DNA from 4 places in the Hydrogenophaga sp. L99 genome. Region 2 is predicted to be linked to each of the others. Evidence: predicted binding sites of a transcription regulator. Region 2 holds the regulator's gene; each other region holds the start of a gene.
The links. Region 2 encodes sigma-54, which starts transcription at its own class of promoters, with help from an activator protein. Its sites were predicted from a motif close to TGGCANGNAANCTGCTTT; they were not measured.

Region 1 (7,567 bases), 1.9 Mb from region 2:
CGGGCGAGTATGTGGTCAACGCCCACTACTACGAAAGCAACGACAAAAGTCCCGTGGACGTCACCGCCACCATCATCAAGGTCAACCCCCAGGCGGAAATCGTCTTCACCGGCACACAGCGCCTTCCCTCACCGGGAGACGAGCGCACCATGGTTCGTTTCTCCATTGACGACGCAGGCCGCGTGACCGACCTCAACACCCGGCCGCTCGAGATCGTCCAGCGCGCAGGCCTTTGACCCTGAAAAGCCCACCCCATGATTCCTGCTGTTTCTTCCGAGCTGCTGTGGCTGGGGCTGGTGTACGCCCTGCTGGCTTTTTTGCTGCTGGTGCTGTGTCTGTCGACCCGCTGGCACTGGGGCGTCAAGCTGGCCATGGTGGTCATGGTGAGCGGTTTTTACCCCTTGGGGCAGCAGACCCTGAAGGGTCTCTCGGGATGGCCATCCGAAGACCAACTCCCCGAGCGATTTTTGCTGCTCTCCGCTGTTTTTGATGAACCCAGCCCGGCGCGCGGCCATGCAGGTGCCATCCATATCTGGGTGCACCCCATGAAGGACAACCGGCCGGTGGAGATGCCCCGGGCTTTCCGCTTGCCCTACCAGAAAGACCTGCAAGGCATCTTGAACGATGGCCTGAAGAAAGCACGGGACGGCAACAGCCAGATGGGCTCCGTGGAGCCCGTGCGCGGTGCCCGCGGTTTGCCCTGGCTGCGCCCCGCAGGTAACGACCAGCTGCAGATCAAGCTCAGCGACCTGCCGCGTGCGCAGTTGCCCGAAAAATGAAGGCAGCCCTTGCGCCGCCTGGCGTCTTCCCCCTGCCTCATTTTCAGCCTGAAGGGGGTCGCGTCTGCGGCCTCGCGCCAGTCTGGTTGGCGCTGGCCTTGCTTTCGGGGTGCGCCGACCCTGACAGGGGCAACGAATGGTTTCCGTTGCGTGAAGGCGATGAGCAGACTCTGGCGGTCACCTACGCGATGGACGAGCCGCGCGAGGCCGAGCAATGGACGCTGCGCGTGCAGGCGCACGCCACCTTCCAGGAACAACCGGTGGCCGTGCGCCGCCACTCGGCTGGCATCAGCTACTTTCTGTTGGCAGACACCAAGGGGATCCGTCGGGTGGCGACGCAGTCGGACCTCGACAACGACCCCACCGCAGACGCCGAGCCGGTTTGGGTGCTTAAGGCACCGTACCAGGTGGGCACCGAATGGACCACCCCCACCGTGCCCTACCTGCTCCAGCGCAAAAACGAGCACCCCCGCGACCTCAAATACACCCACAAGGCACAGATGATCTGGCGCATCGAGGCGGTGGACGATGTGGTGAAGCTTGCCGACGGCAGCACACTCAGCCCCTGCCTTCGCGTGAGGGGCGAGGCCCGCCTGAACCTCTACACCGACCCGGTGAACGGCTTCACCGACGTGCCACTGATCAGCCGCGAGTGGTATTGCAAAGGCCTGGGCCTGGTGAAACTGGAACGCGAAGAAAAAGTGCCCAGCGGCTTTTTGGTCGGCGGGCTGCTCCGCGCTGAATGGGCCAGGTAGTGCGACCCAGCGAACGCGGCGGGCCATGACACGTCAGCGCCCCGTTGACTGAGCCCCCGCGGTCGAGGCCAACGCCGCCACCGCCGCCGGGTAATCTTGTGCAGCGGCGAGACGCAACCACGTGACACTTTGCGCCAGATCGCGTTCGCGGCCACGGCCGGTTCGGTGCATCACGGCGAGGGCATATTGCGCCTCTGCGTTGCCCGCCCTTGCAGCCTGCTCGAAGCGCCTGGCCGCTTCGGGCAAGCTGCGGTCGACTCCCCGACCGGCCTCGTACATCCAGGCCAAACGGGTCTGGGCGCGGCTATCGCCTCCCTCAGCAAGTTGGCGGTACAGCCCGGCAGCCTCTGCGTGCTGCCCGCTGGCGCTCAGCCATTCGGCACGCTGGTAGGGGCTCAGCTTCTCCGGGGGTTGGCCCAGCGTGGCCAGCGTGCTCAAGGCATCCTTGTCGCCGCCCTGGGCTGCGAGCGTGAGGTAAACACGGGCTTTTTCGACATCGCGCGGGAGCTGCACCCCTGCGCTGTACAGCATGCCCAGCCGGTATTGGGCCTTGAAATTGCCCGCTTGAGCGGCGCTGGTGTACAGCGCCTCGGCCTTGCGCATGTTGCGCGGCTCGCCCAGACCATCTTCGGCCAGGATGGCCAGGTTGAACAGCGCATCGCCGTTGCCTACCTCGGCCAAGGTTTCCCACACCTCGCGAGCAAAGGCGTAGTTGGCCATTTTGAACTCGGCATACGCTTTGTAGTTGCCCATGGCCGGGTTGCGCAACCAGTCGGCGCGGTCGCTGTCCTGCGCAATAGCGCCCGTTGTGGCGCTCGCCAGCAAGACCGCCAAGACCCAAGCCGGGAGCGTTGTGAACCGTGCAGGGAGCATGAGGGGTACCGGTGAGATGGGGCGTGCTGCCGGATCACTCGATCCGAAGCTCCTGCACCCAGCGCGCCCCGGGGGTGAAATCGTCGCGATCCATGGCGCCGAAAGGCGGCTGGTTGGGATTTTCCGGCGGCGCACCGATGCGGTTGAGATCCACCGCCTGCGGCGTACCGACCAGGCCCGCCGGTGTCAGGCTGAACCTGAAGATCATGCCGTTCCAGAGCTTGGCGCCAAAGTCAGCGGGTTGCTTGTAAAAGAACAGCAGGCTGTGCTCCAGCCAGGCGAAGTTGGCGGCGCTCACGGTTCCCGGCTGCGGGTAGGGGTAAGGCACGAAACAGCTGATTTCCTGCGCGGCGGGCAGGCATTTGAATTCGCGCATGGAGAGAAAGTGATCCCGCATCACCGTGTGGTCCATCTGCACACGAAACGCCGATTGCCCACCATCAAGCGCTGTGAAAACGACCTTGCCAATCGGGGTTCGATTTCCGTCACGCGTCACGGCCACGAGGGATTTTTCGCCCTCGGGCAGCACCGGCTGTGCCGCGGCAGTGCTCAGCGAGAGCGCAGCGGCCAGCGCGATCAGTGTTGGGCCGTCATGACCCATTGGGCCAGGGTCTTGATGTCGGCAGGGCTCATGCTTGGGTGAGCCGGCATCGGAATGCGGCCCCATTTACCCTTGCTGCCGTTCTGGATGGATTGGGCCAGCGAGGCCGCAGCGTCCTTGTCACCCTTGTACTTTTCAGCGATGGCGCTGAAGGACGGGCCCACAATTTTTTCCTTGGCCGAGTGGCAGGACATACAGCCATTGTTCTTGGACAGTTCCACGGTTGCCGCTTCGTCCACCGCATGCGCGGCGCCCGCAGCGAGAAGCAAGCCGGCGGTGAAGATAGAGAAAGTACGCATATCAAAAACACCAAAGAAAGAATGAAAAAGGATGGGGGTCCTGTCGCTGCAAAAAATGCGAAGAGACCCCAAACCAGCCCGCACCAAGGATCCAGCCTGGCCGGTCCGAGGTGGGGCCCCCACTCAAGGGGATGCCGCTGAGCGGCACAGACTGCCAATCACTTCAGCAGTTTGAAGGTCCAGACGGAACCGCCCTGCTCGAGGAAGTTGACCTTCTTGGCCACCTCGCCACCCCACAGCGGCACGGCGCCACCCCAGCCAGAAACCACGCTGATGTATTGCTCGCCGTCCTGCATCCAGGTCACCGGCGGTGCCACGATGCCGGAACCGGTCTGGAATTGCCAGACGATCTTGCCGGTCTTGGCATCTGCTGCCTTCAGGTACCCCTCGGGTGTGCCCCACAACACCAGATCACCCGCCGTCAACACGCCACCCCAGAGCGGCGCCTCGTTCTTCACTTCCCATTCGACCTTGCCGGACTTGGGGTTGATCGCACGGAGTGAGCCGATGTAGTCGTCGTACAGCGGTTTGATGGTGAAACCAGCGCCCAGGTAGGCGGCACCCTTCTTGTAGGTGACCGGCTCGTTCCAGATCTCCATGCCCCACTCGTTGGTCGGCACGTAGAACAGACCCGTCTTGGGGCTGTAAGCCATGGGCATCTGGTTTTTGCCACCCAGGAACGCGGGGGCTGCAAACACCGACGCACCCTTTTTGCCATCACCACCCGTGCCTGCCGGGTCACCTGGCCGGTTTTCTGGCACAAAGTTTGGACGCCCCGTCTTGAGGTCAATGCCGGTTGCCCAGGTGGTTTTGGTCACAAACGGGAAGGCGTTGACCAGCTTGCCGGTGGCGGCATCGTTCACATAGAAGTAGCCGTTGCGGTCAGCCTTGGCGCCCACGCGCTTGCCATCCATGTCAAAGGTGATGAACTCGTTGGTGCCGTCAAAATCCCACCCGTCGTTGGGCGTACCTTGGTAGTGCCACACGATCTTGCCCGTCTTGGGGTCGATCGCCACGGTCGACGCAGAGTAGAGGTTGTCACCCTTGCGCAGGTGGCTGTTCCAAGGACCGGGGTTGCCGGTGCCGAAATAGGCCAGACCGGTCTTGGGATCGTAGCTGCCACCCATCCAGGTGGCCGCACCGCCGGTTTTCCACATCTCGCCAGGCCATGTGGCGTTGGTGGTGCCGGAAATACCGTTTTCCTTGCCGTCTTTGAAACCCATGTGGCCTTCGACCACCGGGCGCACCCAAACCATCTTGCCGGTCTTGGGATCACGGGCTTCGACGCGACCGATCACACCGAACTCACCGCCAGAAACGCCCGTCATCAACAAGCCTTCGGCAATCAGCGGTGCAGCGGTGTAGCTGTAGCCCGCGCTGTAGTCGTCGATGCGCTCACGCCACACCACACGGCCGGTCTCCTGGTCCAGCGCCACCAGCTGCGCGTCCAGCGTGCCGAAGATCACCAGGTTGTCGTACAGGGCAGCACCGCGGTTGATCACGTCGCAGCAGGGCATGATGCCTTCGGGCAAACGGTGCTCGTACTTCCAGAGCTTCTTGCCGGTCTTGGAGTCGAGCGCAAAGATGCGCGAATACGACCCGGTGACAAACATCTTGCCTTTGTGAATCAGCGGCTGCGACTGTTGGCCGCGCTGCTTCTCACCGCCAAAAGACATCGACCAGGTGGGCACCAACCGGTTGATGTTGCGGGCGTTGATGTTGGTCAAAGGCGAGTGGCGCTGCAGCTGGGTGCCCAGACCATTGCTCAGCACGCTGTCGGTCGTCTTGGCATCGTCGGCGATCATGGCATCGGTCACCTGCGCACTGGCGTGGGCGGTGGCGGCCAGGATCAAAAGGCTCAGTAGCTTGCGTTTCATTGTGTTGTCTCCTGCTCATTCACGAGGTTGATGACTGAAGCCGAGCGCGATGCCCGGCCGGTGGCGAACTTCCCAGGCCTCCAGCTCCCAGGTTGCACACCCATATTGCGCAACATCTGTGCCAGGCTTTCCGGTGACACCTTTGCCTGGAGACCGCGCCTTGAAACCGGGAGGACGGGCGCAATTGCCCCAGCCTGCACAGCTCTCAAGCTTCAATGGCGGTGACACTGCTCAAAAATGGCGCAGTGCCGGTGTATCGCTTGTGACACCTGGCAGGTGCCCGCTGGCACGTCACAACCAGGGGCAGCTGCCGTGCGGGTCAGCGCCCTGTCAAGGCCCGCTGCTCGAAGCCGGGGTACCACTGCGTCAGCGTTCGGTACAACTCCACAGGCTGCGCCGCCCAGCCTGCGAAACGTGGCGGAACTGGCAGTGCCAGCACCTCCAACAGGTCCAGGCCACCCTCCGCCTGCGTCTTCATGTGGGCGTTGAGCCAGTCGATCCAGTCGCGCGTCTGGGCAATGCCTCGACGGCCCTCGTGCACCGGCCCGTGGCTGGGTACAACCACGCGAAACCCGCCAGTGGCAAGCAGGCCTTCGAGACGGTTCAGACTGGCCTGCCAGGCTTCAAAGTCGGCATGCGGCGTGGTGGGCACACGGTCGGCAAACACCAGCCCACCGGCAAACACCACGCCGGTGCTGTGGTCGAGCAGCACAAGGTCATCTGCCGTGTGGCCCGACAGCCGGATCAGTTCCAACCGGTGCTGCCCCAGCGTGCGCACCCCTGGCGCCAACGCTTGCGCCGCAGGCGCTGACTCGGTCTGCTTCATCCAGTCACCGCAAAGCCGGTAGAGGTTGTCGGCATAGGCGGCTCCCTCGGCCTGCATGCCGGCAATACTCCCGGGCAGCGCCTGCACAGGCCGGTTGGCCCAGGCCTGGTTACCGAAAAAATAGTCCGGATGCAGGTTGAGGTTGAGCACCTGCACCACCGTTTCCTGGGTGGTGCGTTCAATCAGCTTTCGCTGCTGCTCGCCATACAAACGGGACGGCCCCGTATTGACCACCACGACCCCGGCACCGGTGGCGATGAAGGCGGTGTTGATGATGTTGCAGCCATTTTGTCGGCTGAAGTCGTCCACCGCGCCTTCAATCACCCAGGTGCGTGGCGCGATCTGGCGCGCCTGCAGGTCGTAGTCGAGCTTGGCCATATCGGGCCTCGGCACGTGCGCCGGTGCTGCCGCCACCGCCTGCGCCTGCAGGGGTGGCACCACCAGCCAGGCTGCGGCGGCAAAACCCGCGAGCAACACGCCCTTCATGACAGCAGCTCCACGTTGATGCGGTTGCCATTGTTGTCGCGCCCCACCAGCCGCAGATGGCCCACGCCCTGGGGCGGCATTTCAAACGTGATGACGGGGTTTTCAGACACCGGCTCGTGCAGGCCCAGCCTCCACCAGGCTTGCCCGGTCGCGTCTTGCAACTCCAGATGCTCCAGGTGAAACGCTGGGATACCCGCCACCAGACCGGTGTCCATCGGGTGCATCACCCGCAGCCGCAAGCGCCTGCTGCCTTCGAGCACGTTGTTGAAGAAACGCGCCTGCACCTGGTTGAGTGTCTGGCTCCAGCTGCCGTCGGCCCGGGTAGCCCCGGGCACCGTGCAACCGCCACCGGCGGCCTGCACCCAGGTGCCGCCCACATGCCACTGGCCATCGGCGGTTTGCACCAGGGCGCGCACCGGCGAAGCCTGCTCCAGCCGCAGCCTGAACGCCAGCACCGGCAGGGACCGCATTGGCGCGAAGTCCAGCACCTCGCGCACGGGGTTGCGATCGGCCACCACGAGCATGCGCCGAATGCCGCCAGCGCTGCCCGCCAGTGCCCGGGCATCGACCTGGATCGGAACATTCATGGCATCGTCGGCAAAGGCCGGCCCCTTGACCACCACCTGGTCCGAAAAGCGCATCGACGCCTCGCCCAGGAAATGCCGCCGCAAGCCGGGCCATTGCATCGACCCCAGCGGATCACCGCCTGTGTGGTCCTCGGCCGCTCGCAGGCCCCGGGACGACAGCAGGCCCGCGCCCAGTCCCCAGCCGAGTAACTGGCGCCGTTGCACAAGCTTGATCATGGTTTTGTCTCCTGTCGTTGGGAATCAGGCTGCGCCGCGCTGGCGGATCCAGCCGCGCTGCGGGTCATAGCCCCAGAGTGCCAGCACAAAAAACACGGTGGTGCAGCCCAGCATCACCGCCCAGGTCAGCGTGTTCACCTGACCGTGCAACGCAAACCGGATCGCTTCCACCCCATGGCTGAACGGGTTGATCTGCGCCGCCCCATGCAACCACCAGGCACCCGACTCTTCGAGTTTCCACAAAGGGTACAGCGCCGGGCTGATAAAG
Region 2 (7,567 bases):
CGCTGGCCGAGCCCATGCGCGGCTGCGTGGCCGAGCCGCTGGGCGTCATGCGCTACCGCTGCGTGGCTGCACCCGCCGTGGCCCAGCGCTGCCGCACGCCCGCTGGCGCGGTGTCGCCGCATAAGCTGCTGTCGCACCCGGCCATCATCTTCAACCGCAAAGACGCGCTGCAAGACGCTTTTTTGGCACAGCACTTTGGCTTGAAACAGCCCAATTACCCGCGCCACTTTGCCCCGGCGGTGGAGGCGTTTGAAACCGCCATTGAACTCGGCCTGGGCTGGGGCATGGTGCCCGAACAGCACCTGGCCAGCCGCCCCAGCCTGCAAGAGGTGCTGCCCGGCGCCACGGTGGACGTGGCGCTGTACTGGCAGCACTGGGCCCGCGAGGCCCCGTCGGCGCAGCGCCTGACGCAAGCGGTGAAGGCCGCCGCCGCCCAGCACCTGCGAGTGGATTGACCGTTCTGTGGCTGTCGCACGGCCGCGCCCTAAAATCGCCGCATGCTCAAGATCAAACAAGAACTGCTCACCGGCCTGGCCATCGAGCTGGAAAAACTGTCCCCCGGCGCGGGTGCCCGCGCCGCGTTCGAGTCGCCCAAGGTGGCCGCGCATGGCGACTTTGCCTGCACCGCCGCCATGCAACTGGCCAAGCCGCTCAAGCTGAACCCGCGCCAGCTGGGCGAAACCCTGCGCGCAGCGCTGCTGGTGTTGCCCGCCTACGAACGCTGGGTGGCCGACATCGACATCGCCGGCCCCGGCTTCCTGAACATCCGCCTGAAGCCTGAGGCCAAGCAGCAGATCGTGCATGAGGTGCTGCAGGCCGGCGAGCGCTTTGGCATGGCCCCACCCAACGGCCAGCGCCTGATGGTGGAGTTTGTGTCCGCCAATCCCACTGGCCCGCTGCACGTGGGCCACGGCCGCCAGGCTGCGCTGGGCGACGCCATTTGCAGCCTGTTTGAAACCCAGGGCTGGGACGTCTACCGCGAGTTTTATTACAACGACGCCGGCGTGCAGATTGGCACCCTGGCCAACAGCACCCAGCTGCGGGCCAAAGGCTTCAAGCCGGGCGACCCCGAGTGGCCCGAAGCCGCCTACAACGGCGACTACATCCAGGACATTGCCAACGATTACCTGGCCAAGAAGACGGTGCATTCCGACGACCGCGCATTCACCGCCAGCGGCGACGTGGACGCGCTCGACGACATCCGGCTGTTTGCTGTGGCCTACCTGCGCCACGAGCAGGACCTGGACCTGCAGGCCTTTGCGGTGAAGTTCGACAACTACTACCTGGAGTCCAGCCTGTACACCAGCGGCAAGGTGGACGCAGCCGTGCAAAAACTGCGCGACGCCGGCAAGACCTACGAGCACGACGGCGCGCTGTGGCTCAAGTCCACCGACTACGGCGACGACAAAGACCGTGTCATGCGCAAAGGCGACGGCAGCTACACCTACTTCGTGCCCGACGTGGCCTACCACATCAGCAAGTGGGAGCGCGGTTTCACCAAGGTGATCAACATCCAGGGCACCGACCACCACGGCACCATCGCCCGCGTGCGCGCCGGCCTGCAGGCGGCCAACGTGGGCATTCCCCAGGGCTACCCCGACTACGTGCTGCACACCATGGTGCGCGTGGTCAAAGGCGGTGAAGAGGTGAAGATCAGCAAGCGCGCCGGCAGCTACGTGACGCTGCGCGACCTGATCGAATGGACCAGCAAAGACGCCGTGCGCTTCTTCCTGCTCAGCCGCAAGCCCGACACCGAATACACGTTTGACGTGGACCTGGCGGTGCAGAAGAACAACGACAACCCGGTGTATTACGTGCAATACGCCCATGCGCGCATTTGTTCGGTGCTGGCGGCCTGGCAAGACAAGGACGGCGGCGACCCCGCCACGCTGAAAGACGTGAACCTGGCCGCCCTGCATAGCCCCCCCGCGCAGGCGCTCATGTTGCAGCTGGCCAAATACCCGGCCATGCTGGCGTCGGCCGCGCAGGACTTTGCGCCGCACGACGTCACGTTTTACCTGCGTGAGCTGGCCGCCTGCTACCACAGCTACTACGACGCCGAACGCATTTTGGTGGACGACGAAGCGGTGAAGCTGGCCCGCCTGGCGCTGGTGAAAGCCACCGCACAGGTGTTGCACAATGGGCTGGCGGTGCTGGGCGTGAGCGCCCCGCAAAAAATGTGAGCCTGGAATCCTTTATGAAACAACTCTCTTTGCCGGCCCGGCAGCAGCGCGGCGGCACCCTGGTGGGCTTTGTGGTGGGCCTGCTGGTGGGCCTGGGCGCGGCCCTGTCGGTGGCCATTTATGTGACCCGCGTGCCCGTCCCCTTTGTGGACCGTGGCGTGTCGCGCAAGCCCGCGCAGGACGTGGAAGAAGCCGAGCGCAACAGGGGCTGGAACCCGAACGCCGCGCTGGGCAGCAAGGATGCGTCGGCGGTGCCGCCGGTGCCCGCCAGCCCGGAGGGTGGCGCCATCGTGGTGCCGCCGGCCGATGGGCAGGCGCTGCCTGCGCCGGTGGCTCAGCCGGCCGCTCAAGCTCCGGTTCCGGCGAAGCCGGCACCCGCCGGCGATCCGCTGGGTGATCTGGTGCAGTCCCGCCTGGGGCAGCCCACGCCTGCACCGGCCACGACGGCTGCAGCCGCCGCACCCGGTGCCGATCCCTTTGCCTATTTTGTGCAGGCGGGCGCCTTCCGCACGTCCGACGACGCCGAGGCCCAGCGCGCCAAGCTGGCCATGCTCGGCATTGATGCCCAGGTGACCGAACGCGAGCAGTCTGGGCGCACCGTGTTCCGTGTTCGGGTCGGTCCGTTCAACCAGAAATCCCTGGCTGACGTGACGCGCGAGCAACTCGAAGTCAACGGCGTGGAAGCCGCTCTGGTGCGCGTTCAGCGTTGAAATCCGCCCAAGTGCGGTGCGGGCGCGGGAACTTTTCCCCAGTCCGCAGCCCCCAAATGACCCAACCAGGAGTTTGAATCCATGCAACGTCGCGAATTTTCCCGTTCCCTGCTGGCGGCCGGCGCCACCACCGCCCTGGGTGCCACGGCAGCCCTGACCCTTGTCCCCGCGCACGCCCAGCTCACGAGTCTGAAAGAAGGCGCTGATTTTGTCCGCCTGGGGCGCCCGGCCCCGGTCGACAGCCCGGCAGACAAGATTGAGGTGGTCGAGTTTTTTGCCTACACCTGCATCCATTGCTACAACTTTGAGCCCTTGCTCAACGACTGGATGAAGAAGACCCCCGCCCATGTGGTGGTGCGCCGCACGCCGGTGGCTTTCAACGACGCCTTTGTGCCCCTGCAGCGCCTGTACTACGCGCTGGAGGCCATGGGCCAGGTTGATGCGCTGCATGAAAAAGTGTTCCGCGCCATCCATGTGGACAAGCAGCGCCTGAACACGGCGGAAGCCATCACCGCCTGGGTGACCGCGCAAGGGGTGGATCGCGAGAAATTCACCGGTTTCTTCAATTCGTTTGCAGTGGCGGGCAAGGCGAAGCGCGCCACCCAGTTGCAGGACGCCTACCAGGTGGAAGGCACCCCATCACTGGGTGTGGGGGGCCGCTATTACGTCACGGGCCAAGGTCCGCGAACGCTGGTGGTGGCCAACGCGCTGATCGCCGACTTGCGAAAAGCCTGAGCCTGGCCGGACACTTGCCGCACACAAAGCCCGCTGCCCGCGGGCTTTGTGCGTTTTCGGGTGGGCGACGGGTCTGCCCCGCCGTGCGATGCCGTGCAGGCTCGGGCCGGCAAAGTCTCTCGTCCGCCAGCCGCAAACGCCGGCTCGCGCCGCTACAATGAATGCAAGTTTCGTGCCCTACATTGCCATGCCCACCTTCCACCTGTTTCGCTCCTCTCGACCGCTGGCCGCTGCGCTGGTGATCGGTCTGTTGTGTGTGGGTGCCGCCCATGCCGAACGGGCCGACCGCAACAAGCCCATGAACGCCGAGGCCGACGCGCTGCGTTACGACGACGCCAACCAGACCAGCGTGTTCACCGGCAATGTGGTGATCACCAAAGGCACCATCATCATCCGGGGGGGGCGTGTGGAGGTGCGTCAGGATGCCCAGGGCAACCAGTTTGGAACCGTGACCGGCAGCCCGGCTTTTTTCCGCCAGAAACGCGACGTGGCCAACGAGTTCATCGAGGGCGAGGCCCTGCGCATTGAATACGACAGCAAGTCCGAGACGGTGCGCTTTGTCGGCAGCGCCGTGCTGCGGCGTTACAAAGGTGCGCAGGTCAACGACGAAACATCCGGCAGCGTGATCACCTACAACAGCAGCAACGACATGTTTTCGGTGGACGGTGGGGTCGCCAACCGCACGCCAGGCAATCCGTCGGGGCGCGTGAGGGCCATGCTCACGCCCGTGCCCAAGGAAGACGCGCCGACGGCCCCCGCAGCCTCGCCCGTGCCGCTGCGTCCCAGCGGGCAGGTTGGCGAGGGCACGCGGTGACGGCGCCCGCCACGGCAATGGCGGCCCAACCCGACTCCCTCCTCTCCACCAGCCGCCTGGAAGTGCGCGGGCTGAAGAAGGCTTACGGCAGCCGCCTCGTGGTCAAGGACGTGTCGCTGGCCGTCGACAAGGGGGAGGTGGTGGGTTTGCTCGGCCCCAACGGAGCCGGCAAAACCACCTCGTTTTACATGATCGTGGGCCTGCTGCGCTCCGACGCGGGCCAGATTCTGCTGGATGGCCAGTCCATCGAGCGCCAGCCCATTCACCGGCGCGCCCGCCTGGGCCTGGGCTACCTGCCGCAAGAAGCGTCCATCTTTCGCAAGCTCTCGGTGGCCGACAACGTGCGCGCCGTGCTGGAACTGCAGCTGGACGACGCGGGAAAACCGCTCAAGCCCGCCGCCATTGAAGAGCGGCTGGATGCCTTGCTCAAAGACCTGCACGTGGACCACCTGCGCGATTCGCCCGCGCCCGCGCTCTCGGGCGGCGAGCGGCGCCGTGTAGAGATTGCCCGCGCCCTGGCGACCAACCCGCGTTTCATCTTGCTCGACGAGCCCTTTGCCGGCATCGACCCGATCGCCGTGATCGAGATCCAGCGCATCATCGGGTTCCTGAAATCGCGCGGCATCGGGGTGCTGATCACCGACCACAACGTGCGCGAAACCCTGGGCATTTGCGACCGTGCCTACATCATCAACGAGGGGCACGTGCTCACCAGCGGCACGCCCGCCGAGATCGTTGAAAACGCCGATGTGCGCCGGGTGTACCTCGGCGAACATTTCCGGATGTGATGAAACAAGCCCCCACGCTCCTCCGCTGCGCGGGTCGCTGCCCCCCAAGGGGGCTGGGCCTGCCTTGGGGCGGCCCGGCGGCTGACCCGGCCACTTCGCCCACGCCACGGTGGGCGAGTGAGGCGCCGCTATTCAGGGCACCCGCGGATCCGGCTTTGCCGGTCCCAGGGTGCGCCCCCCTGGGGGGGACGCGCGCAGCGCGGCGGGGGGGCGGCCTGTGAAACAAGGCCTGTCCCTCCGCGTCTCGCAGCACCTGGCGCTCACGCCGCAGTTGCAGCAGTCCATCCGTTTGCTGCAACTGTCCACCTTGGAAATGGCGCAGGAAGTCGAGCAGATGCTGGACGAAAACCCGTTTCTGGAGCGCACCGACGAGATCGCCGACCGCGAAGCGTTTGGCCTGGAGCAGACCGACGCACCGGTGAGCGCGGGTGAGCAGATCACCGACGCCACACAGGCTGGGGCCGAGGCGGTGGCGTCCGCGCCCGAATACGACGGCCTGGTGTCTGAGCGCGTGTCCTCCAGCGACAGCACCACCGACAGCGCGCAAAGCGATGAGCTGGAAGGCCGCCTGGACGGTGCCACCCCGGTGGAAGAAAGCTGGGAAGGCGACGGCACCGTGGAAATGGCGCCCGACGACAGCGAGTGGGGTGGTGACGCACCGCCCCGCAACAGCGGCTCGGGCGACGACGACGAAACCGCCACTGCGGCCGACCTGGCGCGCGTGCCCGTCAGCCTGCAAGACCACCTGCACGACCAGGCGCGCTGCCTGCGCCTGAGCGACGAAGACCGCGCCGCGCTCTATTTCCTGATCGAGTCGCTCAACGACGACGGTTACCTGGAAGACACGCTGGCCGACCTGGCCACCGCCTGGCTCAGCCTGTCCAACCCCGGTGTGCTGACGGCCGACCCGGAAACCGGGGAAGACCCGGAACAGCTGGAGGCCCGCGAAGCCCTCGAACAGCGCCTCACCATGGCCCTGCATTTGCTGCAGCACATGGAGCCGGCTGGCGTGGGCGCCCGCGACCTGGGCGAATGCCTGCGCCTGCAGATCGAGGAAATGCGCAACAGCCCTGAGGCCCGCGCTGCCCTGGCCATTTGCAAGCAGCCGCTGGAGCTCATGGCCAAGCGCGACGTGAAGCGCTTGTGTGCGTTGTGTGGCATTGACGACGAAACCGCCCGCGCCGCGCTGGGCCTTATCGCGCGGCTGGAGCCCAAGCCCGGCCGCCGTTTTGTCGACGTGGAGCGCAACGTGGTGGTGCCCGATGTGCTCGTGACCCGCGCTGGGCGGGGCTTCAAAGTGCAGCTCAACGCCGAGGTGATGCCGCGCCTGCGCGTGCACGACGTGTACGCCAACGCCATGCGCGGCAACCGCGGTGGGCGCGACGGTGGCGCCAGCGGCGAAGCCGGCCACGCCGCCATGCAGCAGCGCCTGCAAGAAGCGCGCTGGTTCATCAAAAACATCCAGCAGCGCTTTGACACCATCTTGCGTGTGAGCAGCGCCATTGTGGAGCGCCAGCGCAACTTCTTTATGCACGGCGAACTCGCCATGCGCCCGCTGGTGCTGCGCGAAATTGCCGACGAGCTGGGCCTGCACGAATCCACCATCAGCCGCGTGACCACCGCCAAATACATGGCCACGCCGTTTGGCACTTACGAACTCAAGTATTTCTTTGGCTCGTCGCTGGGCACCGAAACCGGTGGCAACGCGTCGAGCACTGCGGTGCGTGCGCTGCTCAAGCAGTTCATTGCGGCCGAAGAACCGGCCAAACCGCTGTCTGACAACCAGCTCTCCGACCTGCTCAAAGAGCAGGGCATCGAATGCGCGCGGCGCACCGTGGCCAAGTACCGCGAGGCGCTGCGCATTGCGCCCGCGAACCTGCGAAAGAGCTTGTAACCCCCCGCGCCGCTTCGCGTCACCGCCACCCCAGCGGCCCGTCCTGAGCTTGTCGAAGGGCGGTTCCGTGGGGCATGCTGGAAGGGGTCAACGCACCAGATGCTCTGTAGCCATTGCCGAAGTAACTTGTTATGAACCAACTCAAACTTTTTCTCCCTTGCGCCGCTGGCGTAGAGGATTACCTGGCCGCAGAGGTGCAGCGCATCACCGGCGAGCCGCTGGCCTTCAAGGCGCGTGGCGGTGTGGGCGTGCAGGCCTCGTGGCGCGACGCCATGCGGCTGAACCTGCACAGCCGACTCTCTCAACGGGTATTGGTGCAGCTCTGGCACGGCGGTTACCGTAGCGAGCAAGACCTGTACAACGCGGCCGGCGAGATTGCCTGGGAAATCTGGTTCAGCCCGGCGCAGACCATCAAGGTCGAGATCACCGCGCAGCACAGTCCG
Region 3 (7,567 bases), 1.7 Mb from region 2:
CTTCGTTCAGGCTGGCGGCCAGGCTGCGCGGCATGTCGGCGCGCAAGATAAGCAGCTCGGCCACGCGCTCGGGCGTGATCACGTCGCGGTACACCTTGCGGTAGACCTCAAAGCCGCTCACGCTGCGCAAAATGGCGCTCCAGTGGTAGAAGTCGTACTCTTGGTCCAGCTCGCTGGCGGCACCAAAAAAGTCGCTCTGCACGGCGTGAAACTTCACGTCCAGCAGGCGCGCGGTGTTGTCGGCCCGCTCCAGAAAAGTGCCCATGCGGTAGAAGTGAAACGCTTCGTCTTGCAGCATGGTGCCAATGGCCACGCCGCGCGAGAGGTGCGAGCGGTGTTTGACCCATTCAAAAAAGGCGCCGGGGTCGCGCTCGAAGTCTTTGGACTTGAGGTACCCCGCCAGCTTGAGCCAGGTGGAATTTTGCGTTTCCCACAGCTCCGTGGTCAGCGCGCCCCGCACGGCACGGGAGTTTTCACGCGCGGCGCGCAGGCACGAACAGATGCTCGACGGGTTGGACTCGTCGCGCACCATGAAGTCCATGACGTTGCGCGGCGTGATGTCCTTGCCGTATTTGGCGGTGTAGCTCGGCATCAGCTCGCTGATCACCAGCAGGCCTTCCCAGCCCACCTGAGCCACCGCGGCCGACTGCGGCAACAGCGAGGTCTGGTAGTTGATGTCGAGCATGCGCGCGGTGTTTTCCGCGCGCTCGGTGTAGCGGGACATCCAGAACAAATGGTCGGCAGTGCGTGACAGCATTTCAATAACTCCGGCAAACAGCGCCAAACAAGCAGCGCAACAAGTGATTCATTCCAGCGTCGCGGGGGGATCAGTCCTCCAGCACCCAGGTGTCTTTTGTACCGCCGCCTTGTGACGAGTTGACGACCAGCGAGCCGTCTTTCAGCGCCACACGGGTCAGGCCGCCGGGCACCATCTGCACTTCTTTGCCGCTGAGCACAAACGGGCGCAGGTCAATATGGCGCGGCGCCACGCCGCTGTCCACATAGGTGGGACAGGTGGACAGGCTCAGCGTGGGCTGGGCAATGTAGCCGTCGGGTTTGGCTTTCACCAGCGCACGAAACTCTTCCACTTCGGCCTTGGTGGACGCCGGGCCCACCAGCATGCCGTAGCCGCCCGCGCCATGCACCTCTTTCACCACCAGCTCTTCCATGTGAGCCAGCATGTACTTCAGGTCTTCCGGGTTGCGCCCCATGAAGGTGGGCACGTTGTTCAAAATGGGTTTCTGGCCCAGGTAAAACTCGATCATCTTGGGCACGTAGGGGTAAATCGACTTGTCGTCGGCCACCCCGGTGCCCACGGCATTGCAAATGGCCACGTTGCCGCTGCGGTACACGCCCAGCAAGCCCGCGCAACCCAGCGTGGACGTGGGGCGAAACACCAGCGGGTCCAGAAAATCGTCGTCCACGCGGCGGTAAATCACGTCCACCCGCTTGGGGCCGCGGGTGGTGCGCATGTAGACAAAGTTGTCTTTCACAAACAGGTCTTGGCCTTCAACCAGCTCGATGCCCATTTGCTGCGCCAAAAAGGCGTGTTCAAAGTAAGCGCTGTTGTACATGCCGGGCGTGAGCACCACCACCGTGGGCTCGGCCGTGGTGGCGGGGCTCACGGCGCGCAGGGTTTCCAGCAGCAGGTCGGGGTAGTGCGCCACGGGCGCCACGCGGTTCTGGCCGAACAACTCGGGGAACAGCCGCATCATCATCTTGCGGTCTTCCAGCATGTAGCTCACGCCGCTGGGCACACGCAGGTTGTCTTCGAGCACGTAGTACTCGCCCTCACCGGCCGCGTTGGGGGCCCGCACAATGTCGACACCCGCAATGTGCGAGTACACGCCACCGGGTACGTCCACGCCCATCATTTCGGGGCGAAACTGGGCGTTCTGGAAAATCTGGTCGGCCGGCACAATGCCCGCCTTGATGATTTCCTGGTCGTGGTACACGTCGTGAACGAAGCGGTTGAGCGCGGTCACGCGCTGCACCAAGCCTTCTTCCATGCTGCTCCATTCCTTGGCCGGGATGATGCGGGGAATCAGGTCAAACGGAATCAGGCGCTCGGTGCCCGAGCCGTCCTCGTCTTTGGCGCCATACACCGCAAAGGTGATGCCGACGCGCCGGAAGATCATTTCAGCCTCTTCACGGCGCGACGCCATGACCTCCTCGGGCTGCTGCGCCAGCCAGCGGGCGTAGTTTTCGTAATGGGCTCGCACCTCGGTGGGCGAGGCGTTCATTTCATCAAACATCGGTCGGCTCATGGGCGTTTTCTCTCCTTGTTACAGCATAGCAAGGACTGGGCCAGGCACCGCAAGTTCAGCCCCAAATCGGTGCAAAAAGAAGCGACCCGCGCGCTGACGGCGAAGTGAGATCAGTCGTTTTGCAGCGTTGTGAACGCGGGCGCCGGGTGGTGCCAATAGCGCCGCGCCTCGTCTCGCTGGCATTGCACCGCGTCGGGCTCGGCGCTGCGCCAGGTGGCGGCGCCGCAGTCGGCCGACGTCACCCAGCGCATGCCGCGCTGGCGGTAGCGTTCCAGCACGGCCGGCGCCGGGTGGTTGAAGCGGTTGCGGTAGCCCGACTGCACCAGCACCCAGCGTGGGCGCAGGGTGTTGAGCAGCACCGGGCTGCTGGACGTGAGGCTGCCGTGGTGCGGCGCCAGCAACACGGTGGCGCGGGCGTCGGGCTGGGCCAGGGCCAGGCGGGTTTCCTGCTCGGCGTCGATGTCACCGCCCAGCCAGGCGCTGTGCTGGGCGCTGGCCACGCGCAGCACGCACGACATCGCGTTGCTGCTGAGCAGGCCCTGGCCCTCGGGCCCGTAGTGGGCGGGCTGCGGGTGCAGCACCTCAAAGTCCACCCCGTCCCAGCGCCAGCGCTGGCCGGCCACGCAGCGCTGCGCGGGCTCGGCGTCAAAAGACGACAGCCACCGCGCCTGAGGCCAGGCGCTGCGCACCGCCGCCATGCCGCCGGCGTGGTCGCTGTCGCGGTGGCTCACCACGACGGTGTGGGGCGCCTCGCCCAAGGCGCGCAGCAGCGGCACAATCACGCGCTGCCCAGCGTCGCTCTCAGGGCTGTAGCGCGGCCCCGCGTCGTACAGCAGGGTGTGGCGGGCGGTGCGCACCAACACGGCGCTGCCCTGCCCCACGTCCACCGCGAGCAGCTCAAACTGCCCCACCGCGGGGCGCGGTGGCGCCCACAGCAGCACAGGCCACACCAGCAGCAGCCCGGCACCGCGCACCGCCCAGGGCAGGCGCAGCACCAGCAACACACCGCCCAGCACCCCGGCCAGCGCCAGCGGCGCCGGCGGTATGGCCCGGTGAATGGCAGCCCAGGGCCACTGGGCCAGCCACTGCAACACCGCGGCTTGCGCCTGCACCGCCAGCGCGGCGGCCTCCCACAGCACCGGCACGGCCACACCCAGCATGGCCAGCGGCGTGACGACCAGCGTGACCCACGGAATAGCCAGCAGGTTGGCCAGCAAGCCCACCACCGAAAACTGGCCAAACAACAGCAGCGACAACGGCGCGAGCGCCACCGTGACCACCGACTGCTCGCGCAGCAGCCCGGCGGCGGCACGCAGGGAACGCCGGGCGCGCGGTTCCAGCTCGGCCTGGGCCAGGCGGGCCAGGCGCTGCCCCGGGTCGGTGGCAAACAAAATGCCCACCGCCACAAAGCTCAGCCAGAAGCCCGGCTGCAGCAAGGCCCAGGGGTCCAGCAACAGCACCGCCACCATGGCCAGCAGCCACACCACCGGCCATGGCCAGCGCCGCACCGACAAGCGCAGCCCCACCACCACGGCCAGCATGATCACGGTGCGCTGCGACGGCACGCCCCAGCCCGAAAACAGCGCGTAGGCGGTAGCCAGCACCACCCCGCCCACACTGGCTGCCAGCGGCGTGGGCACCGCCAGCAAAGCCTGTGGCCGCACCCGGGCCAGGCGCCGCCACAGCGCCCCAATGAGTGCGGTGGCCAGCCAGGCAAACATGGTGACGTGCAAGCCGGAGATGCTCATCAAATGGGCCACGCCGGTGGTGCGAAACAGGTCCCAGTCGGCGCGCTCGATGGCACTTTGGTCACCCACCACCAGCGCCGCCAACACGCCGGCGCTGCGGGGCTCGTCCACCTGCGCCTCAATGCGGGCGCCGACCCACTGGCGCGCCGTGTCCAGCGGGTGCCAGGCGGTGCGGCCCAGGTGCTCAGGGGCGGGGTCTCGCGGGCCGTTGCGCACATAGCCAGTGGCGCCAATGCCTTGCTCCCACAGGTTGCGCTCGCGGTCAAAGCCGTGCGGGTTGGCGTTGCCGTGTGGGCTGCGCAGGCGCACGGTGAAGCGCCAGCGGTCGCCGGCGCGCAGGCCAGGGGTATTTCGGACGCCGGCGCTGGCTTCTTCAAATACCGCCGCTGCGCTGCCATACCAGCTCAGCTGCAGGCGCCCGGGCACAGCCACCGGATGTCCGGCGCGGGTGGCGGTTTCCACCACCAGGTCGAAGCGCTCGCCCAGCTCGGTGCGGCGCGGCAGCGAAGCCACGCGCCCGGTGACCACCAGGTCCAGACCCTGCAGGTGGTGGGGCATGGCCTGCGCAGCGTAATGGGCCGCACGCGTGCCCGTGAGCCCTGCGCCCGCCAGCACACCCGCCAACACCGTGCCCAGCAACAAGCCAGGCGGGCCGAGCCGCGCGAACCGCGCAAACCCCAACAGCAGCACCCCACCCGCCAGCAGCAGACCCGCATACACCCCCAAAGGCCACAGGGCCGCTTGCTGCAACTGCAATGCCACCCCGAGCACCCAGGCCAGCAAAAAAATCAGGCCAGGGTGCGCCATGGTCAAGCGACGCAATGTCTGTTTAGACAGAACGCACGGCGCAGCCGCCGGCGAGCGGTCGCAGGGCTAGGAGCCTGCGCGGCAGAAGGCATCGTAGCGAAACGGGTGGGAAAAGAGCCCAATTTGGCCCTGCTTTTGAGGACTGTGGCCGTCGCCACAGCCGGAAAAACAGGGGCGAAGTGGGACTTTTCTCCATCCGTTGCAGCCGATGCGCTTCTGCCGCGCAGGCTCCTAGGCCGGCAGCCATGGCCGTCTGGCGCAAGACTTGCTAGCATGGGTACGGGCCGCGACGGCAACGCGCGCGCCAGCGAATTCATTGTTTTTATCCCCTGTTGAAAGACACCAGCATGGCCATTCATGTTGCCCTGAGCCACATTACCCATTATCGGTACGACCGCCTGGTCAAACTCGGTCCGCAGGTGGTGCGACTGCGCCCTGCGCCACACAGCCGCACCAAGGTGTTGTCTTATTCCCAACGCATCGAGCCGGCCGGCCACTTCATCAACTGGCAGCAAGACCCGTTCGCCAACTACCAGGCCCGCCTGGTGTTTCCCGAGCCGACCACCGAGTTCAAGGTCACCATCGACCTGGTGGTGGAAATGGCGGTGCACAACCCGTTTGACTTCTTTCTGGAGCCCAAGGCCGAGAAGTTTCCGTTTGCCTACGACGCCGCCCAGCTGCAAGAGCTCGCGCCGTACCTGGCCACGGCGCCGGTCACACCCCTGCTGAAGGCCTACCTGGCCAAGGTGGACCGCACCGAGCGCCGCACCATCGACTTTCTGGTGGACGTGAACCAGATGCTGCAGCGCGATATTTCGTACACCATCCGCATGGAGCCGGGCGTGCAGACGCCAGAAGAAACGCTCACGCTGGGCAGCGGTTCCTGCCGCGACACCGGCTGGCTGATGGTGCAAATCTTGCGCCACATGGGCCTAGCGGCGCGCTTTGTGTCGGGCTACCTCATTCAGCTCAAGTCGGACGTGAAGTCGGTCGACGGCCCCAACGGCCCCGAACAAGATTTCACCGACCTGCACGCCTGGTGCGAGGTGTTTTTACCCGGCGCCGGCTGGATCGGCCTGGACCCCACCTCGGGCCTGCTGGCCGGTGAAGGCCACATTCCGCTGGCCTGCACGCCGCAGCCGTCCAGCGCGGCGCCGGTGGAAGGCGCCATGGACAAGTGCGAGGTGGAGTTCAGCCACCACATGGGCGTGACGCGGGTGTACGAGTCACCCCGCGTGACCAAGCCTTACTCCGAAGAACAATGGGCCGGCGTGCTGGCACTGGGTGAAGCGGTGGACGCCGACCTGGAAAAACACGACGTGCGCCTGACCATGGGCGGCGAACCCACCTATGTGGCCACCGCCGACCGCGACGCCGCCGAATGGAACACCGACGCCCTGGGCCCCACCAAGCGCGGCTACGCCACCGAGCTGCTGGGCCGGCTGCGCGAGCGCTACGGCGCGGGCGGCTTTGTGCACATGGGCCAGGGCAAGTGGTACCCCGGCGAGCAGCTGCCACGCTGGGCCCTTTCGCTGTTCTGGCGGGCCGACGGCGAACCCTGCTGGAACAACCCGGCGCTGCTGGCCGACGAACGCGACCAGGCCCGCTTTGACGCCGAAGACGCCCGCCGCTTCACCCAGGCGCTGGCGCGCAAGCTCGGCTTGTCCACCCAATACATCACGCCGGGTTATGAAGACACTTGGTATTACCTGTGGCGCGAACGCCGCCTGCCGGTCAACGTGGACCCGTTTGACGCCAAGCTGGACGACGAGCTGGAGCGCGCCCGCCTGCGCCGCGTGTTCACCCAGGGGCTGGACGCGACGGTGGGCTTTGTGCTGCCGCTGCAGGCCGATGGCGACGGCCCGCTGTCCAACACCGGCAAGAGCGGCTACCACCGCGTGTCGGGCACCCGCTGGTCCACCGGGCCGTGGTTCTTCCGCGACGAGCGCATGTACCTGGTGCCCGGCGACTCCCCCATGGGCTACCGCCTGCCGCTGGACTCGCTGCCCTGGGTGTCGGCGGGCGACTACCCGTACCACATCGAGCAAGACCCGCACACCGCCCGCGACCCGCTGCCCAAAGGCGCCACCGTGAAGCACCAGGTGTCGCCCCACCAGGTGGGCGGTGGTTTTGCCGAAGGGGGCACCGTGGCCATGCAGGGCATGGACTACAACGCCACCGGCCCCGCCGCGGACGGCCTGCGCCCCGGCCAGCCCGGCCCCGGCGCGGCACCGGCGCAACCGCTCTCGGCCAAGTTTCCGCAGCGCAACGAATCGGCCGCCTGGCTCACCCGCACCGCCTTGTGTGTGGAAACGCGCGACCCGCACCGCGCGAATGGCCCCAAGGCCGAAAAAGTAGGCGGCGGCAAAAACCAGCACATCTATGTGTTCATGCCGCCCATGCAGCGGCTGGAAGACTACCTGGACCTGCTCGCCGCCGTGGAAGCCACCGCCGAAAAGCTGGGCATGGCCATCGTGCTGGAAGGCTACCCGCCACCGCGCGACCCGCGCCTGAAAACGCTGCAGGTCACGCCCGACCCGGGCGTGATCGAGGTCAACATCCACCCCGCCCACAACTGGGGCGAGCTGGTGGACCACACCGAGTTTTTGTACGGCGCGGCCCACGAAACCCGGCTGTGCGCCGAAAAGTTCATGACTGATGGGCGCCACACCGGCACCGGTGGCGGCAACCACTTTGTGATGGGCGGCGCCACCCCGGCCGACTCCCCGTTTTTGCGCCGCCCCG
Region 4 (7,567 bases), 2.1 Mb from region 2:
CGGGTAGTGGCCTTCGTGGCCGGTTGAAAGCCTGTATTCTTGCAGCCATGAGCCTGTTGTTTGATTCCTTTTGGCGTGCCGTGGCCTACTGCATGCACCCCCGCGTGATCGCGCTGTCGTTTCTGCCGCTGATCCTGATGGTGGCCTTGTCGTTTGGGCTGGGTTATTTTTTCTGGGAAGGCGCGGTGGCCTCGGTGGCTGCCTGGCTGGAGGCTTATGAGCTGGTGCAGGCGTTTTTGAGCTGGCTGGAGCGGCTGGGCATGGGTTCGCTGCGCACGGTGTTTGCGCCGTTGTTGGTGCTGGTGCTGGCTACGCCGGTGATTGTGTTGCTGTGCCTGCTGCTGGTGGCCATGTTCATGACGCCCGCCATGGTGGAGCTGGTGGGACAGCGGCGCTACCCCGCGCTGGAGCGCAAGCACGGTGGCTCGCTGCTGGTCAGTGTGCTGTGGTCGCTGGGCTCCACGCTGCTGGCGGTGGTGGTGCTGGTGGTGTCCATGCCCCTGTGGCTGGTGCCGCCCCTGGTGCTGATCCTGCCGCCCCTCATCTGGGGCTGGCTCACCTACCGGGTGTTTGCGTTTGACGCGTTGGCCGTGCATGCCAGCAGCGAAGAGCGCAAGCAGATCCTGCGCGAAAACCGCAGCACCCTGCTGCTTATGGGCGTGCTCAGCGGCTACCTGGGTGCAGCGCCCAGCCTGTTGTGGGCGTCGGGCGCCATGTTCATCGCGCTGGCACCGCTACTGGTGCCGGTGGCGATCTGGATCTACACCCTGGTGTTTGCTTTTGCCTCGCTCTGGTTTGCGCATTTTTCGCTGACCGCCTTGCAGCGCCTGCGAGCCGCGTCAGGCGTGGAGGTGCTGGACGCAGAGCCCCGCGAAGATCCGCCGCCGCAAGCCGCGCCATTTCAAGACGCCCAGCCGCTGACCGACAGCACCCCCCATTTGCCACCGCCCGACCGATCAGGTGCCCCTTGACCATTGCCCACAACACCTCCAACCAACCCGCCTTTGGTCTGATCATCATTGGCGACGAAATCCTGTCCGGTAAGCGTGCCGACAAGCACCTGCCCAAAGTCATTGAACTGCTGGCCGCGCGCGGCCTTTCGCTGGCCTGGGCGCGTTGCGTGGGCGACGACCGCCAGCGCATCACCTCGGCCTTGGAAGACGCTTTTGCCAGCGCCGACGTGGTATTTTCCTGCGGCGGCATTGGTGCCACACCAGACGATCACACCCGCCAGTGCGCTGCAGCAGCGCTCGGGGTTGAACTGGCTTTGCACCCGCAGGCCAAAGACCTGATTGAGCAGCGCATGCGCGACATCGCCACCGAACAGGGGCAAACCTTTGATCCGACCCGCCCCGACAACGTGCACCGCTACAACATGGGCGTGTTTCCCCTGGGTGCCCGCATCATCGAAAACCCCTACAACAAGATTCCTGGGTTCAGTTGCGACGGCCCGGGTGGGGGCACGGTGCACTTTGTGCCCGGCTTCCCCGTCATGGCCTGGCCCATGATCGAAGCCGTGCTTGACGGCCAATACCCCCACTGCCAGCGCCAGGGTGCCTGGCTCGAACGCTCCGTGGTGGTGATGGGTGCCATGGAAGCGGCGCTGACCCCGCTGATGGAGCGCATTGAGGCGGTGCACGCGGTGAAGGTGTTCAGCTTGCCCAGCGTGGACCACCCCACCTACGGGCGGCATATCGAGCTGGGCGTCAAGGGCGCTCCCGAAGCGGTGGGTATGGCTTTTGTCGATTTGCTGGCGGGGCTGCATGACCGTGGTGCGCAGCTGGGCCCCGAATTGGTGCGATCGTAAAATGCGCGTTTATGGTGCATCTTTGACGAGCCGCACCATTTAAGTGCATTTGCGGGTTGATTCGGCGCACTGCGTGCCCCTTTTGAGCTGCAAAGCCGTACCTTCGCGGGCTTTTTGCGTCGGCTGCACCACAGGCTGCGCGATAATTTCAATCTCGAAGATGGTCGGCTTGGCGGCTTCGGCGCCGTGCTCAAGGCCTTGGCACATAAACTGCTTATCCACACCGTCCCCTTAATTTCCACTTACCCAGTTACAGGAGTATTTGATGGCCAAGACCGTCGCAGACGTGATGCAAATGGTGAAAGACAACGACGTCAAGTTTGTTGACTTCCGTTTCACCGACACCCGTGGCAAACAGCAGCACACCACGGTGCCTGTTTCGCATTTTGACGAAGAGAAGTTCAACTCCGGTCACGCTTTTGACGGCTCCTCGATCGCTGGCTGGAAGGGTATTGAAGCCTCGGACATGCAGCTGGTGCCGGACCCCAGCACCGCCAACATCGATCCGTTCTTCGAAGAAACCACGCTGATCCTGACCTGCGACGTGATCGAGCCTGCCGATGGCAAGGCCTACGAGCGCGATCCGCGCTCCATTGCCAAGCGCGCCGAGGCTTACCTCAAGTCCTCCGGCCTGGGCGACACGGCCTTCTTTGGACCAGAGCCAGAGTTCTTCATTTTTGACGGCGTCCGCTGGAGCACCGAACCTGGCCACACCTTCTACGAAATTGAAGAGTACGAAGCCCCTTGGAACACCGGCTCCAAGCTCGAAGGCGGCAACCGCGGCCACCGCCCCACCGTTAAGGGTGGCTATTTCCCCGTGCCCCCCGTCGACAGCACGCAAGACATGCGCGCCGAGATGTCCCTGATCCTCGAGTCGTTGGGCATTCCGGTTGAAGTGTTCCACCACGAAGTGGCGGGCGCTGGCCAAAACGAAATTGGTACCCGTTTCAGCACGCTGGTTGAGCGCGCCGACTGGACCATTCTGCAAAAGTACGTCATTCACAACGTGGCCAATGCCTACGGCAAGACCGCTACCTTCATGCCAAAGCCCTACGCTGGCGACAACGGCAGTGGCATGCACGTGCACCAGTCGGTGTGGAAAGACGGCAAAAACCTGTTTGCCGGCGACGGCTATGCCGGTTTGTCTGACTTTGCCCTGTACTACATCGGCGGCATCATCAAGCACGCCCGTGCCCTGAATGCCATCACCAACCCAGGTACCAACAGCTACCGCCGCCTGGTGCCGCATTTCGAAGCCCCGGTGAAGCTGGCTTACTCGGCCAAAAACCGCTCAGCCTCGATCCGCATTCCTTATGTGGCCAACCCCAAGGGCCGTCGCGTGGAAGCGCGCTTCCCCGATCCACTGATGAACCCCTACCTGGGTTTTGCAGCGCTGCTGATGGCTGGTCTGGATGGCGTGGAAAACAAGATCCACCCCGGCGAAGCGGCTACCAAAGACCTGTACCACCTGCCTCCCGAGGAAGACAAGTTGGTGCCAACCGTATGCCACAGCCTCGACCAGGCCCTGGAATGCCTGAACCAGGACCGCGCATTCCTGACCAAAGGCGGCGTGTTCACCGACGCCATGCTGGACGCCTACATCGAGCTCAAGACCACGGAGGTCAACCGCACCCGTGTTGAAGTGGCGCCTGTCGAATACGACATGTACTTCAGCCTGTGAGCGTGGGCCCGGCCTGCGCCGGGACCGCACCACCGCCTTGCAGCGCGCTTGTCGCGCTGTGGGTCAAATACAAAAGGGACGGCACTTGCCGTCCCTTTTTTCATGCCGTGGGCCAAATTGCCCTAGGCTTCGCCTGCTAGGGCACTTTTTAGGGTGTTTTCGGTCATACTGAAACGAAATGCGTGCCTGAGTGCGCGCCTGATTTCAAAGCAACGTGCATCTGGAGTTTTCTTGTTGTTCACCATGAAACCGACCCCCGCTATCCGATGGCTGGCTGCCAGCGCAGCCGCGTTGTGCCTTGTGCAGGCTCAGGCCCAAGAGCGCATTTACCGTTGTGGCAACGAATACACCAACAACGCCGAGGTGGCCAAGAGCCGGGGCTGCACCCTGATGGAGGGCGGCAACATCACCATCGTGCAGGGCACCACCCCCCAGCGAAGCACGGAAACCCGCCCACCCAGCGCCAACAGCACGCCACGCAGCACTCCGTCCACCTCGCCTGGTCGTACGAGCACCGAGCGTGTGGACTCAGCGGCCCAGCGCGCCCGCGACAGCGATGCCCGGGCCATTCTGGAAGCCGAGTTGCGCAAGGCCGAGGAGCGGCTCGCCCAAGCGCAGAAGGATTACGCCAACGGTGAGCCTGAAAAGCAGGGTATCGAGGGGCGCAACCACCAGCGCTACCTGGACCGCGTGGCCGAACTCAAAGCCGCTGTGGCCCGCGCACAGAGCGATGTGGAGGGTATTCGCCGCGAATTGGGCCGACTCAGCGGCGGCGCAAACCCCCGCGGTTCTGCCGCAAAATAGGTGTCTTGAAAAAGACCACCCCCCCCACCCCCACCCCAGTCGCCCCTTCTTTGGCGCCCGCACCCGCGGCCAACCCAACGGACATCCCCTCCATCCCTGCGGCGCAGCGTTTCCAGTCGCTTGACCTCTTGGCCACCCTGGTGGCGGTGGTGGCGTCCGACGGCTCCGTGCTGTACGCCAACGCCGCGCTGGAAGACGCGCTGGGCATGTCGCGGCGCAGCATCACGGGTGCGCGCCTTCAAGACTGTTTTACCGACCCCCTGCTGCTGCACAACGCCCTCTCCGGCGCGCGGGGCAACGAGTTTGCCGCGCTGCGTTACGACGCCTGGCTCAAGCGCCTGGCCCACGATCCGTTGCCGGTGCACGTGGTGGTGGCGCAGACCGAAACCGCTGGCGAGGTCATTGTGGAACTGCTGCCGCTGGAGCAGCAGACCCGGCAAGAGCGCGAGGAACGGCTGATCGACCAGGCCCAGGCCAACAAAGAGCTCATTCGCAACCTGGCGCACGAGATCAAGAACCCGCTGGGTGGCATTCGCGGGGCTGCGCAGTTGCTGCAGATGGAGCTGGAGTCCAAAGAGTTGATCGAGTACACGCAGGTCATCATTCATGAGGCCGACCGACTGCAGTCGCTGGTGGACCGCCTGCTGGCACCGCACCGGCGCCCGCATGTGGTTGGCGACGTGAACATTCACGAGGTGTGCGAGCGGGTGCGATCGCTCATCCTGGCCGAGTTTCCCAAGGGTCTGCGCGTGGTGCGTGATTACGACACCTCGATCCCCGAATTTCGCGGCGACCGCGAGCAACTCATTCAGGCGGTGCTGAACATCGCGCACAACGCGGCGCAGGCGCTCTCAGCCAGCATCGCAGCTGGCGAAGGCCAGATCATTTTCAAGACCCGCGTGGGCCGACAAGTGACGTTTGGTAAGCAGCGCTATCGCCTGGCACTGGAATTGCATGTGATCGACAACGGGCCTGGTGTTCCAGACTCGATCAAGGACCGCATTTTTTACCCGCTGGTGTCGGGACGCGATGGCGGTTCGGGACTTGGACTCACGCTGGCGCAAACCTTTGTGCAGCAACACCATGGCCTGATCGAGTGTGAGAGCGTGCCAGGTCGCACGGATTTCAAATTGTTGATTCCGTTGCCTTGACGCCGACAACCACACGCATCGACTGACGAAGGGAAGACATAGACATGAAGCCGATCTGGATAGTGGACGACGACCAATCGATACGCTTCGTGCTGGAGAAAGCCCTGTTGCGCGAAAACCTGCCCACCCGCAGTTTCACCAACCCGCAAGACGTGCTGACGGCGCTGGCCGACACGCCCGAGCACGAGGGGCCGCAGATTCTGGTGAGCGACATCCGCATGCCAGGAGGCTCGGGTCTGGACCTGCTGGAGAAGGTCAAGGAAAAGTTGCCGGGTCTGCCGGTCATCATCATGACCGCGTTTTCCGACCTGGACAGCGCGGTCTCGGCGTTCCAGGGCGGCGCGTTTGAGTACCTGCCCAAGCCGTTTGACTTGCCCAAGGCGGTGGAGCTGATCCGGCGTGCGGTGGAAGAAAGCCAGCGCGAAGAGGTGGCCGAAGAACGCATGAGCGCAGCGCCTGAAATGCTGGGCCAGGCGCCGGCCATGCAAGATGTGTTTCGTGCCATCGGGCGGCTCAGTCAGAGCCAGGTCACGGTGCTCATCACGGGGGAGTCGGGCTCGGGCAAAGAGCTGGTGGCACGGGCGCTGCACAAGCATTCGCCGCGCGCAGGCGGGCCTTTCGTGGCCATCAACACCGCGGCCATTCCCAAAGACTTGCTGGAGTCGGAACTGTTTGGTCATGAGCGCGGCGCCTTCACCGGCGCCCAGACCATGCGCCGCGGCCGCTTTGAGCAGGCCGACGGCGGCACGTTGTTTCTGGACGAAATTGGTGACATGCCGTTTGATCTGCAGACCCGACTGCTGCGGGTGCTGTCGGACGGGCATTTCTACCGCGTGGGCGGGCACAGCGCTGTCAAGGCGCAGGTGCGCGTCATTGCTGCCACCCACCAAAATTTGGAGCAGCGCGTCAAGGAAGGTGTGTTTCGCGAAGACTTGTTTCACCGCCTCAATGTGATCCGATTGCGTTTGCCCGCGCTGCGTGAGCGGCGCGAAGACATTCCCATGCTCACGCGCTTCTTTTTGCAGCAAAGCGCCAAGCAGCTGGGCGTGGAGCCCAAGCGTATTTCTGAAGCGGCTTTGCGTCTGCTGGGTACGTTTGACTTTCCGGGCAACGTGCGCCAGCTGGAAAACGTGTGCCACTGGCTCACCGTGATGGCGCCCGCGCAAGTCATTGAACTCAAAGACCTGCCGCCTGAGGTGCTGGCCATGTCCGCCGTTGAAGCCGCTCCCGCCGGTACGACTGCGTTGCCGCCTGCTGTGCCCGCAGCGCCTGCACGGCCAGAGCCTGCCGCCGTGGCATTCGCCGCGGCAGCGCCCGTTCCAGTGGCTTCACTGGTCTCGGAAGAGCCGGCTCTGGCCGCCGCAGGGCTGGTTGTGCCACCACGGGATGCTGCGGCGACGGCTTGGGAATCGGGCCTGCAGGCCGAGGCCCTTGCCTTGTTGGAGGAGGGCCGTCCCGATGTCTGGGATGTGCTGACACGCCGCTTCGAGACCCGGCTCATTCAGACCGCCCTAGGCAACACCCGCGGGCGGCGCATTGAGGCGGCCCAGAAGCTGGGCATTGGGCGCAACACCATCACCCGCAAGATTCAGGAACTGAACCTGGAGTAGCAGGTTCCCACCGCGCCACTTCGCGTCACCCCGAAGGGCGGCACCTGTGGCCTGGCACCGGCAGTTCGACGGTGCCATGAGTGGCTATCCGCGCTATTCGAGTGTGAGCACGACCGGCGCATGGTCGCTGGGGCGCTCGTTTTTGCGAGGCAGCTTGTCAACGGCGCAGGCGGTGGCGCGCGCCTTCATCGCTTCGCTGATCAGGATGTGGTCGATGCGCATGCCTCGGTTGCGCCGAAACGCGAATTCGCGGTAGTCCCACCAGCTGTAGTTTTTCTCCGGCTGTGGAAACAGGCGCACCGCATCGGTCAGCCCCAGTCCAACCAAGGCCTGCAGGTGCGTGCGCTCCTCGGTGGTGCAGTGGATGGTCTCGCGCATGCCCTCGGGGTCCCACACATCGGCGTCGTCAAACGTGATGTTGTAGTCGCCCATCAACACCAGTTGCGGGTGGGCCGCCATCTCGGCGCGCACCCACTCGCGCAGCGCGTCGAGCCAGCGCATTTTGTAGGCAAAC

Region 1: the regulator sigma-54 is predicted to act here: its motif matches at 5,291-5,308, upstream of AC4QBL_RS10845 (PQQ-dependent methanol/ethanol family dehydrogenase).
Region 3: the regulator sigma-54 is predicted to act here: its motif matches at 2,293-2,310, upstream of AC4QBL_RS11485 (circularly permuted type 2 ATP-grasp protein).
Region 4: the regulator sigma-54 is predicted to act here: its motif matches at 2,007-2,024, upstream of glnA (type I glutamate--ammonia ligase).

Annotation. Positions count from the first base shown of each region.
Region 1 is NZ_CM178972.1:2,256,464-2,264,030, forward strand. It holds gene AC4QBL_RS10815 (DUF2135 domain-containing protein) at 1-236, shown strand, start outside; gene AC4QBL_RS10820 (hypothetical protein) at 255-779, shown strand; gene AC4QBL_RS10825 (hypothetical protein) at 926-1,534, shown strand; gene AC4QBL_RS10830 (tetratricopeptide repeat protein) at 1,568-2,368, opposite strand; gene AC4QBL_RS10835 (hypothetical protein) at 2,442-3,008, opposite strand; gene AC4QBL_RS10840 (c-type cytochrome) at 2,984-3,307, opposite strand; gene AC4QBL_RS10845 (PQQ-dependent methanol/ethanol family dehydrogenase) at 3,466-5,184, opposite strand; gene AC4QBL_RS10850 (quinoprotein relay system zinc metallohydrolase 1) at 5,504-6,496, opposite strand; gene AC4QBL_RS10855 (quinoprotein dehydrogenase-associated SoxYZ-like carrier) at 6,493-7,299, opposite strand; gene AC4QBL_RS10860 (ABC transporter permease) at 7,324-7,567, opposite strand, start outside.
Region 2 is NZ_CM178972.1:4,111,670-4,119,236, forward strand. It holds gene AC4QBL_RS19645 (HTH-type transcriptional regulator ArgP) at 1-455, shown strand, start outside; gene argS (arginine--tRNA ligase) at 498-2,183, shown strand; gene AC4QBL_RS19655 (SPOR domain-containing protein) at 2,198-2,893, shown strand; gene AC4QBL_RS19660 (thiol:disulfide interchange protein DsbA/DsbL) at 2,975-3,628, shown strand; gene lptA (lipopolysaccharide transport periplasmic protein LptA) at 3,786-4,442, shown strand; gene lptB (LPS export ABC transporter ATP-binding protein) at 4,460-5,230, shown strand; gene rpoN (RNA polymerase factor sigma-54) at 5,448-7,124, shown strand; gene AC4QBL_RS19680 (THUMP domain-containing class I SAM-dependent RNA methyltransferase) at 7,256-7,567, shown strand, end outside.
Region 3 is NZ_CM178972.1:2,399,901-2,407,467, forward strand. It holds gene AC4QBL_RS11480 (alpha-E domain-containing protein) at 1-757, opposite strand, end outside; gene AC4QBL_RS11485 (circularly permuted type 2 ATP-grasp protein) at 828-2,267, opposite strand; gene AC4QBL_RS11490 (DNA internalization-related competence protein ComEC/Rec2) at 2,378-4,822, opposite strand; gene AC4QBL_RS11495 (transglutaminase family protein) at 5,170-7,567, shown strand, end outside.
Region 4 is NZ_CM178972.1:2,058,340-2,065,906, reverse strand. It holds gene AC4QBL_RS09825 (EI24 domain-containing protein) at 48-971, shown strand; gene AC4QBL_RS09820 (competence/damage-inducible protein A) at 968-1,807, shown strand; gene glnA (type I glutamate--ammonia ligase) at 2,073-3,488, shown strand; gene AC4QBL_RS09810 (efflux RND transporter periplasmic adaptor subunit) at 3,732-4,292, shown strand; gene glnL (nitrogen regulation protein NR(II)) at 4,343-5,443, shown strand; gene ntrC (nitrogen regulation protein NR(I)) at 5,488-7,053, shown strand; gene AC4QBL_RS09795 (exodeoxyribonuclease III) at 7,147-7,567, opposite strand, start outside.